DNA from 3 places in the Neorhizobium sp. NPDC001467 genome. Region 1 is predicted to be linked to each of the others. Evidence: riboswitches for the same ligand, from Rfam matches in the RefSeq annotation. Region 1 holds a riboswitch; each other region holds the start of a gene.
The links. Region 1 has a riboswitch for thiamine pyrophosphate ahead of thiB (thiamine ABC transporter substrate binding subunit). Riboswitches for the same ligand answer to the same signal wherever they lie in the genome.

Region 1 (4,094 bases):
GCATCGTGGGGACCGGATCGGCCTCGTTGGTCCGAACGGCGCCGGCAAGACGACGCTTTTGAAGATGCTGACCGGACAGTTGAAGCCCGACGATGGGTGGATCAAGCTCGGCACCAATCTGGAAATCGCCACGCTGGACCAGAAGCGTGAGGACCTTAACCCGGAAGACACGCTGTCACATTATCTGACCGATGGCCGCGGTGAGACCTTGCTCGTCAATGGTGAGCAGCGCCACGTCGCCGGCTACATGAAGGATTTTCTGTTCCAGCCGGAACAGATCCGCACGCCGATCAAGAACCTGTCCGGTGGCGAGCGCGCCCGCCTGATGCTGGCTCGCATGCTGGCAAAACCATCGAACCTTCTGATCCTCGATGAACCGACCAACGATCTCGACATCGAGACGCTGGACCTGCTGCAGGAAATCGTTGCGGGTTACAACGGCACCGTCATCCTCGTCAGCCACGACCGCGACTTTCTCGACCGCACCGTGACCTCGACAATTGCGCCGGCCAACCCGGACGCACCGGACGGCCGCTGGATCGAATATGCCGGCGGTTACACCGACATGCTGGCGCAGCGCAAGGGTGCGGCAGACGAAAAACGCAAATCCGAAAAGGTGAAAACGGAAACTGCCGCAGCGGTCTCCAACCTCACGGCCGAGCCTTCGAAGGCCAAGGGAAAGCTATCCTACAAACAGAAATTCGCGCTTGAAAACCTGCCAAAGGACATCGCGGCCACAGAGGCGGAGATTGCCAGGCACGACAAGGCCATGGCCGATCCCAATCTGTTTTCGCGCGATCCGAAAGCCTTCGCCAAGCTTGCCGAACAGGCGGCTGCCCTGCGGGAAAAGCAGGCGAAGCTCGAAGAGGAATGGCTGGAACTCGAAATGCTCCGCGAGGAGCTCGAAACCTAATGTTACCAAAACGTTAGCGTTAACAATCCGTTATTACCTAAAAAAGTCTGGCGCGGGCCGGAACATTCGCATTGCGAGGACGTTCGACGTTCAATCCGGCGGTTTGCCTGTGTGAGAGCGGCCGGAACATGTTTCGAGTTCAATGAGGGGACGTTCATGTCGGCGGGTTCTGCGTTTCGTCGCGTGGCGAGCAAGCCAATGATACAACGGGTCATGATCGTCGAGGACGAGTTCCTCATCGCCCTTGATGTGGCTGAAACGATTGAGGGCATGGGGTTGGAAGTTTCGGGTTTCGCCAGCGGCCGCAAGCACGCCATGGCGCTCGCCGGGTCCTCCGACATCGCGCTTGTCGATGTCAATCTGTCCGATGGACCGACCGGCCCGGAAATCGCCCGACAATTGGCTGAGGAATACGGTATCACCGTCATCTTCATGACCGCCAATCCGGAAGACGTTGACAAGGGCGTCGAAGGCACGCTCGGCGTTCTGACCAAGCCGGCCATGCCCGACGTGCTGGAGCGGTCGATCAATTACGCGATTGCCAGCCGCATAGGCGGCATTGCCTCCGTACCCCGCGAACTGCAGGTATTCCAGCGCACGACGCACTGACCGCGCCAGCTACCGTCCGCTTCCAGCGCCGTTTATACGATCTGGTTGCTGCGGCCATGCCTCTGGGCTGCCGCACGGTCGCAGCCTGCTTGCCAAGACAGACCCCAGCGTTTACATCTTTCACCGCTCTAACGGGGTGCCGCGTAACTTGCGCGGCTGAGAGGCCTCCGGCCAACCCGCGGAACCTGATCCGGCTAACACCGGCGGAGGGATTAGACGGCTCATCATCAGCGCCCTATTCCCCTATTTGAAGATTGAGGAGGCGCCGATGCGTAGATCCGTTTTTCGTCTTGCCATGGCCTTTATGGCCCTCATGTCCCTGGCTCTGCCAAGCCGTGGGCAGGCAAAGCCGACCCTGACCATCTATACCTATGAAAGCTTCGTTGCGGAATGGGGACCGGGCCCTCGGGTGAAAGCGGCCTTTGAGAAGACTTGCGACTGCGCCGTGAATTTTGCCGCCGTTGCCGATGGCGTGGCGCTGCTGACCCGCCTGAAACTGGAGGGCGGCAGCACGCAAGCCGATATCGCGCTGGGTCTGGATACCAATCTCGCGAAAGAGGCAGCCGATACCGGCATGTTTGACAAGAGTGGTATCGATCTCGCGGCCATTGCGGTGCCCGGTGGCTATCAGAACGATATGTTCGTGCCCTATGACTACGGCCATTTTGCCGTCGTCTACGATAGCCAGACCGTGAAAAATCCGCCGGTGAGCTTGAAGGATCTGGTTGAGGGCGATCCATCGCAGAAAATCGTCATCCAGGATCCGCGCACATCGACACCGGGCTTGGGGCTGCTTCTATGGGTCAAGTCGGTTTACGGCGACAAGGCGCCGGAGGCCTGGGCGCGGCTCAGGAAGCGGGTGCTGACGGTGCCCCCCGGCTGGTCGGAGGCCTACGGCATGTTCACCAAGGGCGAGGTGCCGATGGTCCTCTCCTACACGACGTCGCCCGCCTACCACATGATCGAGGAAAACAGCGATCGTTACCGGGCCGCGGCCTTCACCGAAGGCCATTATATCCAGATCGAGGTGGCCGGCCTTCTAAAGAACGCGCCAAACAAGGAACTGGCACGGCGATTTCTCTCTTTCATGGTGACCCCCGCGTTTCAGGACGAGATTGCCACCACCAACTGGATGATGCCGGCCGCTGCGACCGACAAGCCGTTGCCCGACGCATTCGACGCGCTGGTGAAGCCGGCAAAGACATTTCTGATGGACCCGGCCGAGGTGGCGAAGAACCGCCGCGCCTGGCTTGACGAGTGGCTGGCCGCCATGAGCACGCCCTGAGCGGATGCTGACGGGCAGGCAAAGACTGCTGCGAACGGCCGCTGGCGGATTGGTTTTCGCCGGCGCTGCACTGTTCATTGCGCTTGCCCTGACGGCCCTTCTCGCCTTCGACGGTAGCGGTTCCGATCGACCGCTGTTCGACGCCTATGTCTGGCGTATCCTGCGCTTCACGCTCTGGCAGGCGGGCCTTTCGACTCTTTTGTCAGTCGCCTTGGCACTGCCGCTGGCCCTTGCCCTGGCGCGACAAGCCGATTTTGCCGGCCGGATCTGGATCATCCGGCTCATGGCAGTGCCGATGGGTCTGCCGGTCCTGATCGGCGCTCTCGGACTGATCGGCGTCTGGGGCCGTGCCGGCATGCTCAACAGCGGCCTTTCGCTGATCGGTGGAGCGGAACCGCTCGGCATCTACGGCTTGAGCGGCATCCTGATCGCGCATGTTTTCTTCAACCTGCCGCTTGCCGCCCGGCTGATGCTGGCCAGTCTGGAGCAACTGCCCCCCGAATATTGGCGACTTTCGGCCGGCCTCGGCATGTCGGGCCTTTCGATCTTCCGGTTCGTCGAATGGCCAGCGATCAGACGACCTTTGGCCGGCATCGCCGGATTGGTGTTCATGCTCTGCGCCACCAGCTTTACCCTTGTTTTGGTACTCGGCGGCGGACCGGCGGCAACGACGTTGGAAGTGGCGATCTATCAGTCGCTACGGTTCGATTTCGATCCCCAGCGCGCGATTGCGCTGGCGCTGCTGCAGATCGCGGTCACGGCATCGATCCTTTCGCTGATGGCGCTGTTGCCGAAATCCGGGAATGACGGCACTTTCACAGGGCGCCGGGCGAAACGCTTCGATGGCGCCGGCGTTACTCCGCGGATCTGGGACGGCACCATCATCGGCGTCGCCATTGTCTTTCTGGGTCTGCCACTTGCCTCGATCGTCATGGCCGGGCTCGCGGCAGACCTTGGCCGATTGTTGACCGCGCCTGTTTTCTGGAAAGCAGCATGGACCAGCGTCTGGATCGCCGGGCTTGCCGCGTTGCTCTGCCTAATGGCGGCCGTCGCCATCATTGAGGCACGCGCGGCGCTTGCAGACCCGCGCCGACCCGATATTGCGGCACGGGGCTTTTCCATGGCCCTCGCAAGCCTGTCGTCGCTCGTTCTTCTCGTGCCACCGGTCATTATTGGAACCGGCTGGTTCCTGCTGCTTCGACCCTTTGGCAACCTGCCGTCTTTCGCACCTTTCCTGGTCGTGCTCATCAACGCCCTCATGGCGCTTCCCTTCGCCATGCGGGTTCT
Region 2 (4,094 bases), on a different contig from region 1:
GGCCGGATGGGTACGGCTGCCCGGCTGGCCGGGGTCGAGCAGCGTTTCGAGAAGGTCGGCTTCGATCGCCGCCGCGCGGGTTTGGGTTGCGGCATCGCGGCCGCGCGGACGCGGCAGGTCGACCTCGATTTCGCGGATCACCCGAGCCGGGCGAGGCGAGAGCACATAGATGCGGTCGGACAGATGCACGGCTTCGCGCACATCATGGGTCACCAGCATGGCCGTCCAGCGGTGTTTTTTCCACATTTGCTCGAGCCAACGCTGCATACCGGCGCGTGTGAGGGCATCAAGCGCGCCAAACGGCTCGTCGAGCAGAAGCATCGGCTTGTCCTGTACGACGGTGCGCAGCAGGGCTGCGCGCTGGCGCATGCCGCCGGACAGTTCGGCGGGATAATTCTCTTCGAAGCCGGAAAGGCCGAACTCGGCAAACAGCGGCGCCACACGCTCGCGCGCATGCCTGCGGCGCATGCCCTGCACTTCAAGGCCGAGCGTCGTGTTGTCGAGAATCCTGCGCCACGGCATCAGCGCATCGCGTTGTGGCATGAAGGCGAACGGACGTCCGGCTGCCGCAAGCGGCTGCCCATCGAATTCGATCGCACCCGCATCCGCGTCGATGCCCCCGGTCAACAGCTTGAAAAGCGTGGATTTCCCGCAACCGGAGGGGCCGAGAATGGAGACGAATTCCCCGGGCTGCACCGTCATGGAAATAGCGGCAAGCACCGGAAGGTCGCCGTAACGGCAACTGACGGCATCGAGTTTCAGACGCGGTACGTTCATCGTTCCTGACCTCCGACGGAACCCCGGCGCGTCCACGGCATCGAGAGCCTTTCCGCAAGAACGGCAAGCCCGAACAGGCAGAGCGTCAGCACGGCGCTTACCAGCACCGCGGCCAGCACGAGGTCGGGTCGGAAATTGTTCTTGGCATTCAGCATATAAATGCCGAGACCTTTGGCGGCACCGGCATACTCGGAAAAGATCGCGCCGACGACGGCATAGGTGATCGAGATTCGCAGGCCTGCGAAGAAGAAGGGCAGGGAAGAGGGCAGGCGGGCGACACGGAAAAGTTTGAAACGCCCGGCGCCCATCGAGGTCAGCAATTGTTCGAGTTCAGGTTCGGTCGCCTCATAACCGCGCGAAAGCGCGACCAGCATGGGAAAGAAGGTGACCAGCGCCACCAGCAGGATTTTTGGCAAAAGCCCGAAGCCGAACCACAGCACGACCAGGGGCGCGATCGCCACAAGCGGCAAGGTCTGGCTGACGATGAAGACGGGAAAAAGCGCCCGCTTCAGCGCCGGCACGAAATCGACGATGACGGACAGAAGGAAGGCTGCGACAAGCGATAACGAAAAACCCGCAAGCGTGGCGCTGAGCGTGGGGATGGCGTTGTCGAGCAGAGCCTGCCGGTATTGATAGGCTTGCGCGAGAACCCGCGACGGCGCCGGCAAGGTCGTGGGCGAGACGCCGGAAAAGAGTGCATAGGTTTCAAAGATCAACGCCAGACCGCCGACAGCCATAACAGCCGGCAGGGCATTACGGAGATGAAGCCATATCGAGACGGCGGGCCGCCCGCGCACGGGGTGCGAAAACAACATGAACATGCCTCGGCCGTTCGCAGGACGCGTGGAAAATCAGCGCGCGGAGGGGCTGTTGGCGGAGACCGTCAGGTCGATCGTCACATGTCCGGCCGGTGGCCCGAAACGCACCAGCGCCTCATGCACGGTGGAGAAGACCGCACCGGTGTCGCCGCGCAGCTTGGTGCAGAAATTCTTGGATTTCTCAAACGTGCCGGAATTCTTCACGAAATCGATGCAGCCATAGATCTCATCCATGTGGCCGTCGATGCCGAGCGTGTATAGCGAGAACTGCGCCGCCGCCTCCTGACCGATCACCGGTGCATCGCCGACCGCCAGATGCGCCTTCAGCTTGCGCTCGGCAAGCGGCGCCAGCGGTCCGGAAAATTCCGGTGTCTGGCAGATCGGGTCGTCCGGCTCGCCCGGGCATCCGCGCGAGATCGTCGCATGCAGGACGCAATGCTTGCCACTCTTCGACGCTGCCGCGAACAGGTCGCGCATGGCGGCGAACACGATATCAGGTGTGCCGACGAGCAGCGTGGAGATATCGTCCGTCTCGATCCGCAGCTTTTCGCGATAGGGCTCGAGCGCCGACAGCGCGTCTGTGATGACGCCGACGAAATCGTCGGTCATCGGATACAAAGAAATCTGCGCGCCGGAAAACATCGCTCTACCTCGCTCCGCTGGCATTATCCAGATCAGCTGAAGGGTCCACGGTCATGCGACCATATCTCAGCCCCGGCCTTACGGAGCACCCCTGTAATCGCGGCTAGTTAGACCGGATTGGGGACGGATGGCAAGGTGGGTTGTCGAGAAAAATGGCGAGGCGGATCGCAAGCCCATTCAGGCTTCATCAATATTGGCAAAGCCATCACGTCAGCCTCTCTTGGGCCATGGCACTGGTACCTCACGGCGATTACCGCAAAATGGAATCCGAGAGTTCAGCAACCCGGCAACGAAAAAGGAGGGCTTTCGCCCTCCTTCCCATTGTCGCGTCTACGGACCGCTCCGGTTCATTCCCACTCGATCGTGCCCGGCGGCTTGGAGGTAACATCATAAACGACGCGGTTGATGCCGCGGACCTCGTTGATGATGCGGGTCGCGGTGCGGCCGAGGAAGTTCATGTCGTAGGGATAGAAATCCGCCGTCATGCCGTCGACCGAGGTGACGGCACGAAGGGCGCAAACGAAATCATAGGTCCGGTAATCGCCCATGACGCCGACAGTCTGCACCGGCAGCAGCACGGCAAAGGCCTGCCAGATCGTGTCATAGAGACCGGCCTTGCGGATTTCGTCGAGATAGATCGCATCGGCCTTGCGCAGGATATCGAGCTTTTCGCGAGTGACGCCGCCTGGGCAGCGGATGGCGAGGCCCGGACCCGGGAAGGGGTGGCGGCCGATGAAGCTTTCCGGCAGGCCGAGTTCTCGGCCAAGCGCGCGAACTTCGTCCTTGAACAGTTCGCGCAAGGGCTCGACGAGCTGCATGTTCATGCGCTCGGGCAGGCCACCGACATTGTGGTGGCTCTTGATCGTGACCGACGGGCCGCCGGAGAACGAAACGCTTTCAATAACGTCCGGATAAAGCGTTCCCTGCGCGAGGAAGCGCGGTTCGCCCTTGCCGTCGGCAGCGATCTTTGCCGCTTCCGCCTCGAAAACCTCGATGAACAGGCGGCCGATCGTCTTGCGCTTGACTTCAGGGTCGCTTTCGCCGGCAAGCTGGGTCAGGAACAGGTCGGAGGCATCCACGGCCACGAGCGGAATGTTGTAATGGTCTCGGAACATGCCGACGACCTGTTCGGTCTCACCCTGACGCATCAGGCCGTGATCGACATAGATGCAGGTCAGCTGGTCGCCGATCGCTTCATGGATCAGGATGGCGGCAACAGAGGAGTCGACGCCGCCGGACAGGCCGCAGATGACGCGCTCGGTGCCGACCTGGTCCTTGATCTTGCGGATCATTTCGGCGCGGTAGGCGGCCATGGTCCAGTCGGATTTCAGGCCGACGATCTTGTGCACGAAGTTGGAGAGAAGCTTGGCGCCATCCGGCGTATGCACCACTTCCGGGTGGAACATCGTCGTGTAGTAATGACGGCTCTCGTCGGCGGCGATGGCGAAGGGCGCGTTTTCCGATGTCGCAATGACCTCGAAACCGTCCGGCAGCTGCGTTACGCGGTCGCCGTGGCTCATCCAGACCGGATAACGGCCACCCTCAGCCCAGAAACCGTCGAACAGCGGGCTGGCCTTCTTGATCTCGACATCTGCGCGACCGAATTCGGCGGCATGGCCACCTTCGACGACGCCGCCGAGCTGGGTGCAGAGCGTCTGCTGGCCATAGCAGATGCCGAGAATCGGCACGCCACTGTCGAAAACCGCCTGCGGTGCGCGCGGGCTGCCTTCGGTCGTGACCGAAGCCGGGCCGCCGGAAAAGATCACGCCTTTCGGCGCGAGCCTGTCGAAGGCTTCGGCGGCACTCTGGAAAGGATGGATTTCGCAATAGACGCCCGCTTCGCGGACGCGGCGCGCA
Region 3 (4,094 bases), on a different contig from region 1:
ACCTCTAGCCGTTCCGGCGCCAGGCCTGACGCAAGCAGGGTCGCCAGAATTCGGTCGGGTAGATCGCGATCGCGAAACTGAACGGCAGACAGATTGACGGCCACGCGGCGGTTCGCCGGCCACGATGCGGCAGTTCGGCATGCCTCCTGGAGTATCCAGTCGCCGACGGAAACGATCAGTCCCGTAGCTTCTGCCAGCGGTATAAACTCCACCGGCGAGATCACTCCAAGGCTAGGATGATGCCATCTGACCAGCGCTTCGCAACCGGTGACCGCCCCTGAAGCCGCATCAACAAAAGGCTGATACAGGAGCCGTAACTCCCCTCGGTGCGTGGCGAGGCGCAGGTCGTGGGCCAGGCGATTGCGTGCTTGAAGCTGGAGATCCATCGCAGGTTCGAAAAACCTGAACGTTCCGCGACCATCTCGCTTGGCCCTATATAAGGCGGCATCCACGTTCTTGAGAAGCTCTGTTGCCGTCGCGCCGTGGTTCGGCGCCAAGGCTATTCCAATACTGGCGCCGACCGAGAGTTCGAAGCCCTTGATTTCCACTGGTGTCGCGACCGCGCCAAGGATCCAACGGCAGTTTTCTTCCAGTCGCTCATGGTCGACATCGAAAGACAATACCATGAACTCATCGCCGCCGATCCGCGCCACCAAGCCTTTCGATCCGCCAGCGCTCGAGATTTGCTTTGAAATTTGCATGAGAAAGGCATCGCCGATCGGATGGCCGTACGTGTCGTTGATCGGCTTGAAGCCGTCCAAGTCTATGCTCAGTAGCGCGAACGGCTTGCCCGAGCGACACGCCTCTTCAAGCGCCCCCGAGAACTGGGTTCGATTTGGAAGTTGAGTAAGGCCATCGTGCAGCGCGAGGTGACGGATCTGTCGCTCTGCTTGCTTGGCGGAAGTCACATCCGACATCACGCCTCGGTGTCCGACAATTGCACCGAGCTCGTTGGTCACTGCCCTACCGGAGACGGAAAACCATCGAGGCACGCCATCCACCACCAATGATACGACATGATCACGGAACGACTTTCCAGCATTGATGTGATCGATCAGTGTCGCAACGCCTGTTGACGCCACCGCGCCTTCGGCATTCCGGAAAAGCGCCTCGAGCGGAAGCGACACCATTTCGCCCTGAGATCGACCGAACGCAGCAGCAAACTGCGGTGATGGTGACATGATGGCGATCAGCTCGTCGGTCTGCCAAAGCCAGTCGCTCGATTGCTCCTCGTGATCGCGCAGGAGAAGCCCGATGACTTCGTTCTGCTTTTCCAAAGCGATTTGCTGAAGGACCGACTGAGAGAAGGTTTTTGAATGCTGTTTGATCAGGGCGTAAGCGCTGCCAACGCCGATGACGAAAAGACAGAGCAGGATTATGTTGTCGAGGGTAGGACCCCTCAACACCATGGCAATTCCCGTGACGACCAACTGCGTCGTCATGAAAGATGCGGAAGACCGAAGGACAGGCGCGTGAACAAAACTTGCTGACCAGAAAGTTCCCAGACAAAGGGACAGCATGAAAGCGAACGCAAGCCCATCCTCCTCCATGATGATCCAACTTGGAAAGCTCATCATGACCGAGGCGGATATTACGCACCAAACCGCGTAAGGCCTGAGTTGTTTTTCCGACAGGGGCCGTGGAGGTCGGCCGGCTGCGCGGCGCGCGATGCGTATCCGCACAGCCGTCATGATCAGGGCCAGGACCAACCAAGTGATCGACTGGGCGCTGTAGGAATCGTAGAAGAATAGGGTCGAGACGGCGGCAGCAACAGAAAATGCGATCAGGCCGCGGCTGATATTCTGTTCGACAGCATGGACCTGCAGCCCCCGCAGATAGTCACCATCATTACCAGGCCCGATGAGGGGGACCGATGGAGTTCCTGCGTCGGTTTGGACATCACGTATCATGTTGGGAACCCCCTGCGGGCGAACCTTCTAGGACTTGAGTAAAGAAGCAGTTAGAGAGTGTGGTAAACACACTGGACGCCGCCGCGGGTACGCTAGCGTACCCTCCCTTTGCGCATTGCGCAGCGTCCAGGGTCCTATGCCTTATGGTGTTCAAACGGACCGAACCTCCGTGATTGACAACTCCAGGTCCGAGGTCCAGATTGACGCCATTCCGAGGGGAGCACCGAACGGTGCTGAGATGGCGGTGAGCCGGACCCTTGAACCTGATCCGGGTCATACCGGCGTAGGAACGGAAACGGCGCTTTCGTGCACCTCTTTCTTATTCTCCGCTCGCCTGGATCTCCATGATATCGCTGTCAGGAGATCAAACCATGCCTACCGCTTTCAAGGGTTTCCAAGCCACGAGATCCGTATGGCTCGACAGCTCCACGTCGATGCGCTGACATGCAGTTTCGACCCACGTCCTTGGGGCTTTTTCTGCTGCTGCTGATCTGGTCGGCAGCGGTGGAGCTGTTTGCTCCACCGCGTTATCTGTTGCCATCGCCGCTTGCAGTCGTCCACGCGCTGGTGCGCCAGAGCGCTTTCCTCACTCATCATACGCTGATCACGCTTGGCGAAATTTTAGCGGGCCTGTTTTTCGGCAGCGTCTTCGGAGCGGCGGTGGCATTTCTTTCAGTGGCACTGCCGCGCACCGGCAGGCTCCTCTGGCCAATGATCCTTGTGCTGCAGACCTTTCCCGTTTTCGTGCTCGCGCCGCTCCTGGTACTGTGGCTGGGTTTTGGCGTAGCCTCGAAGGTGGCGATGACGACCGTCGTCATCTTCTTTCCGGTGGCCTCTGCATTTGCCGATGGTCTGAGGCGCACCGAACCCGTGCTTCTGGAGGCGGCGGCGCTGACGGCTGCAACCCCGTGGCAGGTACTGGTTCGGCTGAGGGTCCCCCTTGCTTTACCCGCACTGGTGTCGGGCCTGCGCGTCGCCGTGCCGCTGGCGCCCCTTGGGGCCATCATCGGCGAATGGGTTGGGGCTTCGGCCGGGCTGGGCTTCGTTATGGTCCAAGCCAATGCCCGGATGCAGACCGATACCGTTTTTGCCGCCATGGCCATTCTCGCCGTGACAAGCATCGGCCTGCGGCTGGCCTTCGATCGGCTCACGCTGGGACATCCCCACTGGGCGCGGGAAGACGAGCAGAAAACACCGTTTTCATCCTGAGGAGAGACGAGAACCAATGAGACGAACCCTGCTGGCAATTGGCATTGCCATTATCACAAGCTTTCATGCGAACGGCGCGCATGCCGCTGACAAGCTGACCGTCATGCTCGAATGGTTCGTGAACCCGGATCATGCGCCGCTCGTCATCGCCGCGCAAAACGGCTATTTCGACGCCGCTGGACTTGACGTCGAACTGGTGCCGCCAGCCGATCCATCGTCGGTTCCGCGTCTCGTCGCGGTTGGTCAGGCGGATATCGGCATTCACTACCAGCCGAACCTCTATCTCGACCACGCAGCCGGCCTGCCGCTCAAACGCGTCGGCACGTTGGTCGAAACACCGCTTAACACCGTCACGGTACTGGCCAATGGCCCGATCCGCAGCCTGAAAGATCTGCGCGGCAAGAAGATCGGCTTTTCCGTCAGCGGTTTTGAAGACGCGATGCTGAAACGCATGCTGGAGGGCGAAGGCCTAAGCCTTGAGGATGTCGAGCTGATCAATGTCAATTTTGCGCTGTCGCCATCGCTGATCGGCGGCAAGGTCGATGCCACGCTTGGCGGCTTCCGCAATTTCGAACTGACACAGATGCGCCTCGAAGGCCATGAAGGTCGTTCTTTCTTTCCCGAGGAACACGGCGTCCCCGTGTATGACGAACTTATTTTCGTCACCCGTGATGCCCTGGTGGCGGATCCGCGCCTACCGCGTTTTCTCGAAGCCGTCGAGAAGGCCGCCATTTTCCTGACAAATCACCCGGAAGAGTCCTGGAAACTCTTTGTGGCAGCCTATCCAAATCTCGACGACGCCCTCAACCGTCAGGCCTTCACCGATACCCTGCCACGCTTCGCAAAGCGGCCGGCAGCACTCGATCGCGGTCGATACCAGCGTTTTGGCGAATTCATACAGACAAGCGGGCTGATCGAAAAAGCGCCGCCGGTCGCAGACATCGCATTGGAGGTTCGGTGACCATGGCACGGACA

Region 2: it holds a riboswitch for thiamine pyrophosphate, as region 1 does, so the genes downstream of both, ACQKKX_RS13840 (YkoF family thiamine/hydroxymethylpyrimidine-binding protein) here and thiB (thiamine ABC transporter substrate binding subunit) in region 1, are expected to answer to the same signal.
Region 3: it holds a riboswitch for thiamine pyrophosphate, as region 1 does, so the genes downstream of both, ACQKKX_RS08130 (ABC transporter permease) here and thiB (thiamine ABC transporter substrate binding subunit) in region 1, are expected to answer to the same signal.

Annotation. Positions count from the first base shown of each region.
Region 1 covers NZ_JBNNPS010000004.1:99,044-103,137, reverse strand. The annotation lists gene ACQKKX_RS10785 (ABC-F family ATP-binding cassette domain-containing protein) at 1-913, shown strand, start outside; gene ACQKKX_RS10780 (response regulator) at 1,112-1,522, shown strand; TPP riboswitch at 1,645-1,751, shown strand; gene thiB (thiamine ABC transporter substrate binding subunit) at 1,791-2,807, shown strand; gene thiP (thiamine/thiamine pyrophosphate ABC transporter permease) at 2,812-4,094, shown strand, end outside.
Region 2 covers NZ_JBNNPS010000006.1:80,883-84,976, reverse strand. The annotation lists gene ACQKKX_RS13850 (ABC transporter ATP-binding protein) at 1-777, opposite strand, end outside; gene ACQKKX_RS13845 (ABC transporter permease) at 774-1,592, opposite strand; gene ACQKKX_RS13840 (YkoF family thiamine/hydroxymethylpyrimidine-binding protein) at 1,629-2,237, opposite strand; TPP riboswitch at 2,229-2,340, opposite strand; gene guaA (glutamine-hydrolyzing GMP synthase) at 2,585-4,094, opposite strand, start outside.
Region 3 covers NZ_JBNNPS010000002.1:725,786-729,879, forward strand. The annotation lists gene ACQKKX_RS08125 (putative bifunctional diguanylate cyclase/phosphodiesterase) at 1-1,910, opposite strand, end outside; TPP riboswitch at 2,115-2,217, shown strand; gene ACQKKX_RS08130 (ABC transporter permease) at 2,355-3,119, shown strand; gene ACQKKX_RS08135 (ABC transporter substrate-binding protein) at 3,136-4,080, shown strand; gene ACQKKX_RS08140 (hydroxyethylthiazole kinase) at 4,083-4,094, shown strand, end outside.